One region of the Burkholderia sp. AW49-1 genome, then DNA from elsewhere that is predicted to be linked to it. Evidence: predicted binding sites of a transcription regulator. Region 1 holds the regulator's gene; the other holds the start of a gene.
The links. Region 1 encodes FliA, which starts transcription of late flagellar genes. Its sites were predicted from a motif close to CTAAAGTTTNNNNNNNNNNNGCCGNTA; they were not measured.
Positions count from the first base shown of each region.

Region 2: a site for FliA is predicted at 3,777-3,803, ahead of flgM (flagellar biosynthesis anti-sigma factor FlgM). Genes of this name have one in related genera too.

Region 1 is NZ_JBSAXF010000008.1:186,065-193,762, reverse strand. Features, by position in the region: gene ahcY (adenosylhomocysteinase) at 1-823, opposite strand, end outside; S-adenosyl-L-homocysteine riboswitch at 858-974, opposite strand; gene ACV22W_RS15380 (RNA polymerase sigma factor FliA) at 1,059-1,793, opposite strand; gene ACV22W_RS15375 (nucleotide-binding protein) at 1,816-2,625, opposite strand; gene flhF (flagellar biosynthesis protein FlhF) at 2,618-4,357, opposite strand; gene flhA (flagellar biosynthesis protein FlhA) at 4,354-6,456, opposite strand; gene flhB (flagellar biosynthesis protein FlhB) at 6,453-7,652, opposite strand.
Region 2 is NZ_JBSAXF010000013.1:145,148-152,845, forward strand. Features, by position in the region: gene ACV22W_RS20750 (helix-turn-helix domain-containing protein) at 1-473, opposite strand, end outside; gene ACV22W_RS20755 (M24 family metallopeptidase) at 915-2,765, shown strand; gene ACV22W_RS20760 (flagella synthesis protein FlgN) at 2,889-3,329, opposite strand; gene flgM (flagellar biosynthesis anti-sigma factor FlgM) at 3,415-3,747, opposite strand; gene flgA (flagellar basal body P-ring formation chaperone FlgA) at 3,866-5,107, opposite strand; gene flgB (flagellar basal body rod protein FlgB) at 5,314-5,802, shown strand; gene flgC (flagellar basal body rod protein FlgC) at 5,838-6,263, shown strand; gene ACV22W_RS20785 (flagellar hook assembly protein FlgD) at 6,331-7,077, shown strand; gene flgE (flagellar hook protein FlgE) at 7,106-7,698, shown strand, end outside.

The DNA of each region.
Region 1 (7,698 bases):
GCAGCGATTGCGCGCAACCCTTGCCCACGTCGCCGTAGCCCGCGACGACCGCGACCTTGCCCGCGATCATCACGTCGGTCGCGCGCTTGATGCCGTCGACGAGCGACTCGCGGCAGCCGTACAGGTTGTCGAACTTCGACTTCGTGACCGAGTCGTTCACGTTGAACGCCGGGAACGGCAGGCGGCCGTCCTTTTCCATCTGGTACAGGCGATGCACGCCGGTCGTGGTTTCTTCGGTCACGCCCTTGATGTGCGCGAGGCGCGTCGAGTACCAGGTCGGATCGGCGTCGAGGTGCTTCGCGATCGACTTGAAGAGCGCGACTTCTTCCTCGTTGGTCGGCTTCGCGATCACCGAACGGTCCTTCTCGGCCTTCGAGCCGAGGATCAGCAGCAGCGTTGCGTCGCCGCCGTCGTCCAGGATCATGTTCGCGAATTCGCCGTTCGGCCATTCGAAGATGCGGTGCGAGAATTCCCAGTATTCGTCGAGCGACTCGCCCTTGAACGCGAACACCGGCGTGCCGGCTTCGACGATCGCGGCAGCGGCGTGGTCCTGCGTCGAGAAGATGTTGCACGACGCCCAGCGGACATCGGCGCCGAGCGCCTTCAGCGTCTCGATCAGCACGCCGGTCTGGATCGTCATGTGCAGCGAACCTGCGATGCGCGCGCCCTTCAGCGGCTGCTGCGCCTTGTATTCGTCGCGGATCTGCACGAGGCCCGGCATTTCGGTCTCGGCGATGTTCAGCTCCTTGCGGCCCCAGCCGGCAAGCGCCATGTCGGCGACGATGTAATCCTTGGAAGCTTGCGAATCGATAATGGCGTTCATCACGCCCTCCTTTCTAAAAAAGTTCTAGAAATTGGTGACGTGAGCGCCGTTCAGGAAGCGGGGCCGGCGCGAATGTTGCCGCACGGCTGCTTGGTGAAGCTTTCCGAGCCTGGCGGACGCAGGATGGTCCGTCGCAACGCTCCTCGGAAAACGGGAGGGATTGTAGCAAATCGGCGCGGGAAATGCGCGCCGCGCGCCGCGCGCGGCGTCGACGCGCGCGGGCGTTATGAAAGGGTCAGTTCTCGGCGCCGACCCATGCCTGTTCGCGCAACCGCGCGCGCAGGCGCGCGACGGCCTGGCTGTGCAGCTGGCACACGCGCGACTCGCTGACCTCGAGCACCGCGCCGATCTCGCGCAGGTTCAGCCCACGCTCGTAGTACAGCGACATCAGCAGTTTCTCGCGCTCGGGCAGCCGCTCGATCGCTTCGACGAGCGCCTCGCGCAGGTGTTCGTCGAGCAGCGACGACAGCGGATCGGCGTGATCGACGCGATAGCGGTCGAGGAACGGCTCGTCGTCGGCCGCGCGATCGAAATCCTCGTAGTAGATGAGCTGGCTGCCGTGCAAGTCCTGCAGCATCCCCTGGTATTCGTCGAGCGGCATCTTCAGGTGCTGCGCGATCTCGGCCTCGCTCGCCGAGCGGCCGAGCTGCTGCTCGACCTGGTGCACCGCGTACTCGACCTCGCGCGACGTCTTGCGCAAGCTGCGCGGCAGCCAGTCGTTGCTGCGCAGCTCGTCGAGCATCGCGCCACGGATGCGCTGGGTCGCGTAGGTCTCGAACTGCGCACCCTGGTCTTCCTTGTAGCGGCCGGCCGCGTCCATCAGCCCGATCATGCCGGCCTGGATCAGGTCGTCGAGATCGACGCTCGCCGGCATCTTCGCGACGAGCTGCAGCCCCAGGCGCCGCACGAGCGGCGCGTATTGCGCGAGCACGTCGGCCTGGGTCATCTTTCCTTGAGCGTTGTACATCATGGCTCTCTCCTTCCGGTGGCGCTCACGCGGCGTGTGCCGCACCCGCCTCGTACGACGGCTTGCCGCCCGCATGCACGGCGCGGCCGGCGCCCGATCGCGGGCGCATCGGCCAGTACAGCAGGTCGGCGGCGATCTGCCGGTAATCGCGCGCGGCAACCGACGACGGGAACGCGTCGACCGCGGTATGCATCAGCTCGCGCGCATGCTCGACGAGCGGATCGGCGCTCACGCAGCCGGCGTCGGCGATCGACACCGTCAGGTAGCGGCTCGCGACGCCCGCGAGGTTGTCGAATGCGGTCCTGGCGTCGGCGTGGCTGCCGACATGATTGGTCAGCACGCGGAACTGCGCGACCGCGTGCGCGAAATGCAGGCGCTTCATGCACGCGTACGCCTCGGTGATCGCTTGCGCGGCGACCCGCGTGACGATCAGCACGTCGTGCGCCTCGCGCGCGAGCGGGGAGAACGTGCCGTCTGCACCGAGCTGCGCGTCGACCAGCACGATGTCGGCCTGGCCGTCGATGAAGTCGCTCAGTTGCGAATCGCTGTAGCCGTCCCGCGCGGCCGCGCACAGGCCGAACCCGGCGGCGACGCGCGTGCGTTCGCCGTCGCGCAGCCAGGCGCCCGCGAGCGTCGCCGTGGCCGAATGCACGTCGGCGCGCTCGTCGACGACGAGCACGTCCTTGCCGAGCGCGGTCAGCGCCGCCGCGACGTTCACGACGGTCGTCGTGCAGCCGACGCCCGCCGGCCCGCCCGTCACCGCGACGATGCGCGACGCGCGCCCGGCCAGCAGGCGCCGCAGCCCTTCGGCCTGATCGATGATCCGTTTATCCAAATCGCACCTCGTGCAGCTCGGCGGTGGAACGTGCGGTCAGTGCGGAAAGCAGCGTCGGCATGTCCTCGTCTTGCGGCACGAAGGGCGAGCCGTCGCGCGGCACACAGAACGCGCTCTTCAGCAGGAACCGGGTCGATGCGACGTACAGGTTTTCCGGCACTTTCTGGCCGGTCGACACGTAATGGACCGGCAGCTTGTAGCGGATCACCGTGTCGAGCACGCCGCCGAGGTGGGTCGCCTCGTCGAGCTTGGTCAGGATGCAGCCGGCGAGATCGGGATACTCGGCCGCGCTGCGGTAGGCCTGGACGACCTCGTTGAGCGTGTCGCCGTGGCTCGTCGCGTTCAGCAGCAGCAGGCGCTGCACCGGCGCGTTCGCGCCGTGCAGCATCGCGATCTGGTCGGACAGCGCGCGGTCGCGCTGGCTCATGCCGATCGTGTCGATCAGCACGATGTGCTTGTTGCGCAGCTCGGACAGTGCGAGCTCGAGATCGCCCGCATCCTTCACCGCGTGCACGGGCACGCCGAGGATCTTGCCGAAGATGCGCAGCTGCTCGTGGCCGCCGATCCGGTAGCTGTCGGTGGTCAGGAGCGCGACCTTGCTCGCGCCGAAGCGCATCACGCAGCGCGCGGCGAGCTTCGCCGTGGTGGTCGTCTTGCCGACGCCGGTCGGCCCCATCAGCGCGAACACGCCGCCGCGCTCCATCAGCGCGTCTTCGCTCTCGAGCACCGGCAGGTTCGCCGCGAGCACCGACTGCGCCCATTCGGCGGCCTGCTCGAAGGTCTGCGCGTCGTCGCCGGACGGCAGGTTGTCGACCAGCATGCGCACCAGTTGCGCGGAGAAGCCGGCCGAGAACAGGTGCCTGGTCAGCGCGCCGTGCACCGGGCTGCGGCGCTGGCGGTCGTGCCACATCAGGCTGTCGAACTGCTCTTCCATCATCCCGCGCATCGCGCCGAGCTCGTGCATCACCGTGTCGTTGACGATGCTCTCGATGCGCGTCTTCACCGCGTCGGCCACCGCGGCCGCTGCTTCCGCGGACAGGCGCGTGCGTTCGGCCGGCTTCGCGGCGCCCGCTTCGCTCTGGCGGTTCGTGGACGCGGTGGCCGACGGCATCCGGCGTTCGGCGTCGCGCACGATGTCGCGCGCCCAGCCAGCCGGCGTCGCGGGCGCGGCGTCCTGCTGCGCGCGCGCCGGCGCTTGCGGCGCGGCCGGTGCGGCCTGCGTGCGGGCGATCAGCGCTTCGCGCTGCTGGGTCAGGCGCTTCGCGTGCTCGACGAGCCACGGCGCGGGTTCGGACGCTGCCGCCTGCGCGCCGGCAGCGGGCGCAGGTGCGGCCGGCGCCGGCGATGTCGTGTCGAAGGCGACCGCTTCCGCGGCCGGCTCCGTCATTTCGGCGCTCGCGCCGAACACCGACGAGAACACGTCCGGCAGGCCGCCTTCGCCCGCCGCATACGGATTGACGGCCGGGCGCGCGAGCCCGGCACCCGGGCGCGACACGATGCCCGGAACGGCCGCGGCCGGCACGGATTCCGGCGCGCGCGGCGCGAGGGTGCGCGCCCGGACGGCGGCCGGCGGCGTGACCGCGGCGAGATCCGAGTCGGCGAGTGCGACGATTTCGACGCTGCCGTCATCGAGCGTGCGGTTCGACAGCACGACGGCGTCGGCGCCGAGTGCCTCGCGCACGAGGCGAAGCGCGTCGCGGCTGGTCGCGCCGGTGAATTTGCGAATGTTCAAGCGGAACCCCCGATGACGTTAACGACTTTGATCGTGCGCGTGTCCGGCACTTCGGCATACGACAGCACTTTCAGTTGCGGCAGGCTGCGGCGCAGGAAACGCGCGAGCATCGCGCGCAGCGCGTGCTGCACCAGCAGCACGGGCGGCAGCCCGAGATTCTGTTGACGCAGCATCGCCTGCTGCGTGCCGGTCAGAAGGTTGTGCGCGAGGCCGGGCTCGAGGCCCGGGTTCGCGCCGGTGGCGAGCGCCTGCGACAGCACGCGCTCGAGATTCGAATCGAGGCCCATCACCTGCATCTCGCCCGAGCCCGGATACCACTGCTGCGTGATCGCGCGGCCGAGCGACAGCCGCACCGCGGCGGTGATCTCGTACGCGTCGCCACGGCCCGCGTGTTCGGACACGGCCTCGAGGATCGTGCGCATGTCGCGGATCGGCACGCCTTCCTCGAGCAGGTTCTGCAGCACTTTCTGCAGCGTCGTCAGCGAGATCGTCTTCGGCACGAGGTCCTCGACGAGCGACGGTGCATCCTTGCCGGTGCGCTCGACCAACGCCTGCACTTCCTGGCGGCCGAGCAGTTCGGCCGCGTGCTGGACGACCAGATGGTTCAGGTGCGTCGCGACGACCGTGCTCGCGTCGACGACCGTGTAGCCGTACACCTGCGCCTGCTCGCGCATCGCGACGTCGATCCACACGGCCGGCAGCCCGAACGCCGGGTCCTGCGTCACGGCGCCCGGCAGCGCGGCCGTCACCTGGCCCGGATTGATCGCGAGCCACTGGCCCGGGAACACTTCGCCGGCGCCGATCTCGACGCCCTTCAGCGCGATCCGGTATGCGTTCGGCCGCAGTTCGAGGTTGTCGCGGATGTGGATCACCGGCGGCAGGAAGCCGATCTCCTGCGCGAATTTCTTGCGGATGCTCTTGATGCGCTTGAGCAGTTCGCCGTCGCTGTTCTTGTCGACGAGCGGAATCAGGCGGTAGCCGACTTCGAGGCCGAGCGGATCGATCAGCTGCACGTCGTCCCAGGTCGCCTCGTGGCTGTCGCCCGGCAGCGCGGCGGGCGGTGCGATCTCGGTCACGTCGCCGGCCGCCACGCGGGCCGCCGCGCGGCGGACTTGCGTGCGGGCCAGCCAGATCGCGCCGCCGCCGAGCGCGAGGAACGCGAAGTGCGGCATGCCCGGGATCAGCCCCATCAGCACGATGATCGCGCCGGTGATGGTCAGCACGCGCGGGTTGGTGAACAGCTGGCCGGTGATCTGCGTGCCGATGTCCTCGTCGGTCGCGACCCGCGACACGATCACGCCGGCCGCCGTCGAGATCACGAGCGACGGGATCTGCGCGACGAGGCCGTCGCCGATCGTCAGCAGCGTGTAGTTGGTGCCGGCCGCCGCGAACGACATGTCGTGCTGCACCATCCCGACGATCAGCCCGCCGATCACGTTGATCGCCATGATGATCAGGCCCGCGATCGCGTCGCCGCGCACGAACTTCGACGCGCCGTCCATCGAGCCGTAGAACTCGGCTTCCTGCGACACGGCGAGGCGCCGCTTGCGTGCCTGCTCTTCATTGATGAGGCCCGCGTTCAGGTCGGCGTCGATCGCCATCTGCTTGCCCGGCATCGCGTCGAGCGTGAAGCGCGCGGACACTTCGGCGATCCGCCCCGCGCCCTTCGTGATCACCATGAAGTTGATGATCATCAGGATCACGAAGACAACGATGCCGACCGCGAAGTTGCCGCCGACGAGGAAGTGGCCGAACGCCTCGATCACCTGGCCGGCCGCGTCGGGGCCGGTGTGGCCCTCGAGCAGCACGACGCGCGTCGACGCGACGTTCAGCGACAGGCGCAACAGCGTCGAGAACAGCAGCACGCTCGGGAACGCCGCGAAGTCGAGCGGCTTCATCGTGTACATGCTGACGAGCAGCACCATCACCGACAGCGCGATGTTGAACGTGAACAGCAGATCCAGCAGCAGCGGCGGCAGCGGCAGGATCATCATCCCCAGGATCATGCAGATGAGGATCGGGCCCGCGAGCGCGCGCAGGTTGGTGCCGGCAAACGGATTCTGGCGTTTGGCGAACAGGCCGGTGGTCGGGGTGCTCATGCTGCGTTTCCTTGCTTGCCGAGCGTGTCTTCGGCTTCTTCACGCTCGTCGTCGGCCGATACCGACGACCCCTTGTCGAGATCGGCCGGCACGTCGAGATCGACCGGCGCGGCCGGGAAGGCGCCGCCTTCCGAGCGGAAGCGCCGCAGCTGGTAGACCCACGCGAGCACTTCGGCGACGGCCGAGTACAGCGAGCCGGGAATCTCGCGTTCGAGTTCGACGTTGTGATACAGCGCACGCGCGAGCGGCGGCGCTTCGAGCAGCGGCACGTTGTGCTCGGCCGCGAGCTCGCGGATGCGCGCGGCGACGAGGTTCACGCCCTTCGCGACGACCTTCGGCGCGCGCATCTCGCCGTCCGTGTACTGCAGCGCGACGGCGAAGTGCGTCGGGTTCGTGACGACCACGTCGGCCTTCGGCACGGCGGCCATCATCCGGCGCCGCGCGATCGCGCGCTGCTGCTGGCGGATGCGGCCCTTCACGTGCGGATCGCCTTCGTTCTCGCGATGCTCGCGCTTCACTTCTTCCTTCGTCATGCGCAACTTCTTGTTGTACTGCCAGATTTGGTAAGGCACATCGAGCGCGGCGACCACCAGCATCCCGGCGACCGTCGTGCCGCAGCACACGGCGACCAGATGCATCGCATCGGCGAGCGCCGAGCCGAGCGGCTGGGTCGCGAGGCCGAGCAGCTCGTCCTTGCTGCGCCAGATCGCGATCCCGCCGATCCCGCCCACGACGATCGTCTTCGCGAGCGACATCCCGAGCTGGATCGGCCCCTGGATCGAGAACATCCGGCCGAGGCCGGAGATCGGGTTCAGGCGGTCGAACTTGAGCTCGAAGGTCTTCTGCGAGATCAGCCAGCCGCCGAGCGCCATCGGCGCGAGCAACGCGGCGAGGCCGGTGAGCGCGAGGATCGGCAGCAGCGCCGCGAGACCTTCGACGCTCGCGCTGCCGGCCGCCGACAGCATCCGGTGCGTGTCGAACGCGGTCGCGCGGTCGAACGCGAACGCGCCGCGCAGCATCGTCTCGAGATGGGCGCCCGACGGACCCGCGAGCAGCCACGCGCCGTAGAACCCGGCCGCGAGCAGCGCGAACGAAGCCAGTTCGCGCGAACGCGCGACCTGCCCCTCCTCGCGCGCCTTCTCGCGGCGTCTCGGAGTGGCGGCTTCGGTTCTGTCGAGATCGCTCTCGTCTGCCACGGTGCCTCCAGTCGGGTACGGCGAAATGCCGCTTTCCAGTGACACC
Region 2 (7,698 bases), on a different contig from region 1:
GCGTCGAAGTGCAGCGAGTCGCCGGCAGACAGCGGGTAATCCTTCTTGCCGATCGTGTAGCAGAGCCGGCCGGTCAGCACGTACACGAACTCGTCACCGCCGTGCGCGACCCATTCCGAACGGTAGCCCTCCATCATCCGGACCTTGAGCGCGTTGATCTGACTGCCGTCGAAGGTGGTGGACAGCCGCTCGTACCACTGCGACGCGGCATCGACCGCGTACGGTTCGCGGCGCCCCGCGTGCGAGTCGGGCTGCGCCTGGCGCGGCTGGTCGATCAGCGTGCCGAGCGGCACGTTCAGCGCCTTCGCGACGTTGACGAGCGACGAGAGCGAAATGCCGGTGAGGTGGCGCTCGACCTGCGACAGGAACCCGACCGACAGGTTCGCTTCGGTCGCGACTTCCAGCAGCGTCTTCTTCGCTTCCCGGCGCAGGCGGCGAATGCGCTGGCCGATACGCATGATGTCTGAATCCATGAATCTCTTTCGTGGCAACGAGTCGCAAGGCGAGCGGAGGGGCGGTGCCGTCGCCGGGATGCGGCATTCCGCGAATCGCACGAAGCACGGCCGTCGGGACGACGATGCCGGCGCATTGTACCGCGCACGGCGGCGCCCGGCCGCCCCGCGCCAGGCAGGGCCGCGTGGGGCCGCGCCGCCGCCGCCGCGCGCGGTGCCGGTAATTTTAGCCCTACGAAAATTTTGGCTTGACCTCGATTTCAGCGTGCTCTAGATTCTGTCGCTCGCATCAAACAAAGTTAAGTGAGACAAAAATTTCCCCGAAAATCCGTCGATGGAACGCGCCACGGCGCGGCTGCTCGCCGGGCCGCGCGTCGTCCCCGCGCGGGCGGCGCGGCGCGCCAGGCACGCGCCGGCGCGTGACGCCGACGGCGGACGACAACAATCAATAGCGGGTATCCGATGATCGATCGACTGAAATACAGCTTCTCCGGCCTTCCCTCGTACGACGCGTCCGTCGCCGACACGCAGGCCGGTCTGTCGCGACTGCTCGACGCCGCCCGGCTCGACGCGGTCGTGGTCACGTCGCAGGACGAATACATCACCGAATACCTGCCGCGCAGCAACAACCCGCGCTACGCGCTGTCGGGCTTCGACGGCTCGGCCGGCTGCGGGATCTTCCTGAGCGCGGCGACCGCGCAGGCGCTCGGCGTGCCGCCGTTCGTGCTGTTCGTCGACGGCCGCTATCACCTGCAGGCCGAACAGCAGTGCGACCCGGCGCGCGTGCGCATCGAAAAGCTCGGGATGAACGTGACGATCTGGCAGGCGCTGGCCGACTGGCTGCTCGCGCACGCGAGCCGGCTCGCGCGGGTCGGCTACGACGCGCTGCGGATCAGCGTCGCGCAGCGCGACCGGCTGGTCGAGCGCACGCAGGCGGCGTCGCTCGACTGGACGAGCCTCGTCGAGCGCGAGATCGACCGCGCGATCGCGCTGCCGGGCTGGGTGGTCGAGCGGCCGATCTTCGAGCTGCCGGACGCGATGACCGGCGCGAGCGTCGCGCACAACCTCGACGCGCTGAACCGGCGGCTCGCCGCGCACACCGGTGCGGCGCCCGGCAAGACCGCATTCTTCACGTGCGCGTCCGACGATCTCGCGTACCTGCTGAACAGCCGCGGCTATCACATCCCGAATGCGTCGTCGCACCTGGGCTTCCTGTTCGCGGTCGGCGAGCAGGTCGTGCTGTTCCTGCCGGAAGGCTGCGACCGCTGCCCGGTCGAACTGGCGTCGTATCCGGCGCTGCACGTGATCCGGCGCGACTTCGCCGAACTCGAGCGCTTCCTCGCGCAATTCGCGGTCGACCACGTGTGCTACGGCTTCGAATCGGTCAACTGCGCGCTCGTCGAGTCGGTGCGCCGCGTGTGGCCGCACGCGCGCCACGCCGATTTCAACCCGGTGGAGGCGCTGCGGGCCGGCAAGACGCCGGCCGTGCTCGACCGGTTCCGCGACGCGTTCGCGCGCAGTTCGGCGGCGATCGCCGAAACGATGCGCTGGGCGAAGGCCGGCGAGCCGGGGCGGCGCCATACCGAGTACGACCTGGCCCGCACGATCAACGACGCGTACGGCGCCCGTTCGGCGGTCGCGCTGACGTTCCCGTCGATCGCGGCGAATGGCGCGAACAGCGCGTTCGCGCATTACACGGCGGCGAGCGCCGACGTCGAGCTGACCGAAGGCGAGCTCGTGCTGCTCGACAGCGGCGCTTACTACGACGCCGGTTTCGCGACGGACTGCACGCGCGTCGTGCTGCGTCGCACGCGGCCGGAGACGGTCGCGCAGCCGTGGCAGCGCGAGATCTACACGGTCGCGCTGAAGGCGTGCATCAAGGGGCTCGTCACGCGTTTCCCGAAGACGGCGACGGGCGGCGACGTCGATGCGACGGTGCGCCAGGTGTGCCGCGACCACGGCTACGATTTCGGCCACGGCACCGGGCACGGCGTCGGGATCCACGTGCACGAGGGCGGCGTGCGGTTCGCGCCGGGCGCGAAGTACGGGCTGGTGCCGAACGCGGTGATTTCGGTCGAGCCGGGCATCTACGTGCCGGGCAAGGGTGGCGTGCGGATCGAGAACATCGTGATCGTGCGCGCGGACGACGACGCGTCGGACACCGTGGCGTTCGAGAACATCGTCACGGTCGGCTACGACTGGGACCTGATCGACGTCGAATTGCTGAACGACGACGAGCGCGCGTATCTGCGCGACTACGAACGGCTTTGCGTGGAACGCGGCACGCAGGTCACCGCGTGTCCGCTGCTGTAAGACGGGGAAGGGGCGCGCGGCCGAGGCAGGGCCGCGCGGTGCGCAGCCGGCGCGTCGATGCGCCGGCGTGATCGGTACGTCAGTGGAATCGGGGCAGTCGGTGCAGTCGGTACGGTCGGGGCATCAGCGCATCAGCGCCGACACACGCCCGTCCGGGCCATAGACCCCGGCCGGCGCGGGCGCCGAGCGCAGCACCGCGAGCGCTCGCTCGTTGTAGTCCATCCGGATCCGGATCAGCATCCCGTTGGTCGCATTGGCCTGGCGCGCGCGTTCGGCGGCCTGCAGCAACAACTGCCAGCGGCCGGCGAGGCGGGCATCGCGCTCGGCGGCCTGGTCCATCCCTTTCTTGCCGGCCGGAAAGCCGAGCGCGGACAACTGCGTGTCGCGCGTGCGCTCGAGCTGCGCGAGCCGGTCGATCAACGCGCTTTTCTTCTCGACGATGCCGGGCAGCACGTCGAGCGGCTCCGGCGTCGTCAGTGCCTTTTCCTCGTAGGCGAGCAGGGACGCGAACGCTTCGACCGTCGCGTGTTCGTCGTTGACCGTGGCCAGCAGCTCTTCTCTCATCGCGTCATGCTCGTCGCGCCGGCACGCGTGTCCGCATGCCGGCAAACCAGGGGACCGGTCCGGGCGTGACGGGCCCCGGGCCGGCTCAGTTGCCCTGCGAGCGCTGCTGTTGCAGCAGGTCGCGGGCGGTATTCAGTACGCCGTCGGCGATCTTGTTCACGTCGATCGTCAACGTGCCGTTGTTCAGCGCGTCCTTGATCGACTGGACGAGGGCCGTGTCGATGTCGGCGCTGCCGGAGGCCGACAGCGAACGCAGCTGGCCGGACAGACCCGACAGGTTCACGGTCGTGTCGCCGCCGGTCGATCCTGCGTCGGCCGCTTGCGCGGACGACGACGAAGCCGCGCCGGATTGCGCGCGGGTCGCGCCGTTGCCGGTCGACGCGAGTGGGCTCGGGTTCGGAGTGGAATCGATCTTCACGATGGGTTTCCTGTACGGTATGACCCAGATAACGGCCGGGTCGGCCCGAACTTTAGCATCGTGAGCCCGACATTCTCCGAATAGACAATTCTTTGCAATCTTGCGGCGGGATCCGTCCCTATAGCGGAATTTCCACGGTCCCGGCGTCCTTGACGATCGCCGTGACGATCTGCCCCGCCGCCATCCTGACCCGCACCGACTGGCCCGGCGCCGCATTCGCGAGCGCGCTGCCCTCGGCCGAGATCGTGAAGCCGGGCCCGGCCGCGACGACCCGCACCGTCTGGCCGGCCGACACCGACGCGGCGCTCTTCAGCATGTCCTGGCGCAGCGGCAGCCCGGCCGAGATCCGGGCCAGCGCGGTCGCGCCGACCGCCTGCGCGGGATCGGTGATCACCGCCAGCGGCAGCACCGTCAGGTCGCCGTCGCGCGCGACGAGGTCGGCCGCAGTGAGCGGCTCGCCGGGCGCGATCTGCCGCGCGGCGACGTAATAGGTGGCCTGCACGGCGACCTTCGCCTGCAGATAGACGGTCCACGGCCGCTCGCCGGCGCAGCGCACGCCGACCGTCGTGCGGCCCCACAGGCGCGCGCCGGTCGGCAGGAACGGCTCGAGCGTCGTGCAGGCGGCGAGCCCGCGCGGAAATGCGGTCGCGACGGTCGCGGTGGTCTTGCCCGGCAGGCCCGCGACCTGCTGCTGCAGGAATGCGAGGGCTGTGCGCCGGATCGTGTCTGGGTCCTGCTGGCCGGCCGGCGTGGCCGGCTGGAGCGTGGCGGCGGCCTGGGCCGGGTTGGCGGCAGCGGCCGGCGCGCGCGGCGCCGGCGCGGCTGAAGCGGCCCGGGCCGCGGCCATGCGCGCGGCGATGGCCGGTCGTGCGGAATTCGCGGAATTCGATGCGGGCTCGGCCGTACCGGCGACGACGGTCGCGACGGCACCCGGATCGGCGGCGCGCCGTGCGCCATCGCCCGCGTTCGTGCGCGCGGCGGCGTAGACGGGGCGCGGCGCGGGCGCCGGCACGGCGGCCGGCGGCGGGACGCTCGTCACGACCATCGAGCCGGCCGGCAGCGCCGCAGAGCCGGCCGAGGCCGCGCCGGTCATGCCGGCGCCACCACCCGCGCCAACGGCACCGCCCGCCATCGCCATGCCCGTACCCGAAGCCGTGCCCGCATTCCCGCCGAACTGCCCGCCGCTCGCCGCGTTCGCATGCGCGAGCGCGGTTTCGGCCGTCTCGCCGCGTCCGGGAATCACGATCATCCCGTCGTCCGCGTGCGCAAGCGGCACCGCGAGCCACAGCGCCGCGGCGAGCGCGAACGCCCGCGCCATGCGCGTGCCGCGTCCGTCGTTTCCGCGAAGTGCGCCTGTCATCGCCGTGTCCTCGAAGCCGTTGATCCGATTCGCATTCTAGGGAGCCCGGCCGTCGCGCAAACGATGAATAGAGGGGGCCTTTGCCGCGTTATTCGTCCGATTGCCGGTTGCGCCCGACGCCTACCATCGCTGTCATGGAAAAAAGCCCCTTGGGTCGCCATCCGGCGCAAGGGGGCGTGCAGCGCTTCATACGGAGAGACGCACACATGCTGGACAAACTCGATGCCGAATTCGCGTTCGGCCGACAGGCGCTCGACGTGCGCGCCTATCGGCAGGAACTGCTGTCGTCGAACATCGCGAACGCCGACACGCCCGGCTATCAGGCCCGCGACGTCGACTTCGCGTCGACCCTCGCGCGCTCGCTGAAGCAGACCGGCGGCGGCCTCGCGCCGAGCAACGCCGCGCAGCTGCCGATGGCGCAGCCGGCCGGCGTGACGAGCGGGATGACGATGGTGTCGACGGCGCCCGGCCACATGGCCGGCACCGCGAAGCTGATTCCGACGGGCGGCCCGGCCGACGACTACGGTCGCGCGCAGTACCGGATGCCGCTGCAGCCGTCGCTCGACGGCAACACGGTCGATCTCGACGTCGAGCGCGTGCAGTTCGCGAACAATGCGCTGCACTACGAAACCGGGATGACCGTGATGACCCAGCAGATCAAGGCGATGATCGCCGCGATCTCGACGAACTCGTAAGCGCGCGCCGCTTTCGCCCCGAACAAGGAGCCCTCATGCCCTCGTTGATGAACATCTTCGGCGTCGCCGGTTCGGCGCTGTCCGCGCAATCGCAGCGCCTGAACGTCACCGCGTCGAACCTCGCGAACGCCGACAGCGCGACCGGCCCCGACGGCAAGCCGTACAAGGCCAAGCAGGTCGTGTTCGCGACCGATCCGATCGGCGGCGCGCGCACCGCGTCCGGCCAGGGCGTCGGCGGCGTGCGCGTGACCAGGGTGGTCGACGATCCGTCGCCGATGAAGTCGACCTACGACCCGGCGAACCCGGCCGCCGACGCGAATGGCTACGTGCAGATGCCGAACGTCGATCCGGTGCAGGAGATGGTGAACATGATCTCGGCGTCGCGCTCGTACCAGGCCAACGTCGAGACGCTGAACACCGCGAAGACGCTGATGCTCAAGACGCTGACGATCGGCACGTAAGCCGCGCGCCGGGCGTCCTTCCCCACCGAGACCCAGACCCGACAGTTCCGACACAAGGCCACCCAGGATGACTTCCACCAGCACGACGATCGGCAGCAACGGCACCAACGTGTCGACCCTGCCGACCGACACGATGAACACCAACAACGTGTCGACGAACGGCACATCGGCGAGCGACCTGCAGGCGACGTTCCTGAAGCTGCTCGTCACGCAGCTGCAGAACCAGGATCCGACGAGCCCGGTCGACAGCTCGCAGATGACGTCGCAGCTCGCGCAGATCAACACGGTGAGCGGCATCGCGCAGCTGAACACGTCGCTCACGTCGCTGTCGACGCAGCTCGCGGCCGGCCAGCAGACGCAGGCCGCGCTGCTGATCGGCACGAACGTGCTCGCGCCGGGCAACAGCGTCGCGGTGAAGAGCGGCGCTGCGTCGCCGTTCGGCGTGTCGCTCGCGAACGACGTGTCGAACCTGACGATCACCGTGAAGAACAGCTCGGGCGTCGTCGTCAACACGATCAACGCAGGCAAGCAGTCGGCCGGCACGGTGCCGTTCAACTGGACGCCGACCGATGCGGCCGGCAACGCGCTGCCGGACGGCAAGTACACCGTGAGCGCGCAATACACGGGCTCGGACGGCAAGACATATGCGCCGACCGTGCTCGCGGCCGCGCAGGTGCAGAGCGTGATCAAGCAGGCCGACGGCACGGCGGGGCTCGTGCTGTCGAACGGCACGACGGTGGGCTTGACCCAGGTCGCGTCGATCTTCCCGAACACCGCGTCGTCGTCGTCCGGCGGCACGACCACCACCAACTGATCCAGATTTCTCGAAAACGGAGACCGAAATGGGTTATCAACAGGGTCTGAGCGGCCTCGCCGGCGCATCGAACGCGCTCGACGTGATCGGCAACAACATCGCGAACGCGAACACGGTCGGCTTCAAGTCGAGCACCGCGCAGTTCTCCGACATGTACGCGAACTCGGTCGCGACGTCGGTCAACACGCAAATCGGGATCGGTACGACGCTCGCCTCGGTGCAGCAGCAGTTCGGCCAGGGCACGATCAACACGACGAACTCGTCGCTCGACGTCGCGATCAACGGCAACGGCTTCTTCCAGATGTCGAACAACGGCGTGACGACGTACTCGCGCGACGGCACGTTCCAGCGCGACAAGAACGGCTTCATCGTCGACTCGCAAGGCCGTAACCTGATGGGTTACGCGGCCAACACGGGCGGCGTGATCAACACCGCGCAGACCGTGCCGCTGCAGGCGCCGACCAGCAACATCGCGCCGACCGCGACGACCAAGATCACCGGCCAGTTCAACCTGAACTCGCAGGACACGGTGCCGACCAAGACGCCGTTCAGCGCGACCGACACCACGACGTACAACTACTCGACGTCGATCCAGGTGTACGACTCGCTCGGCGGCTCGCA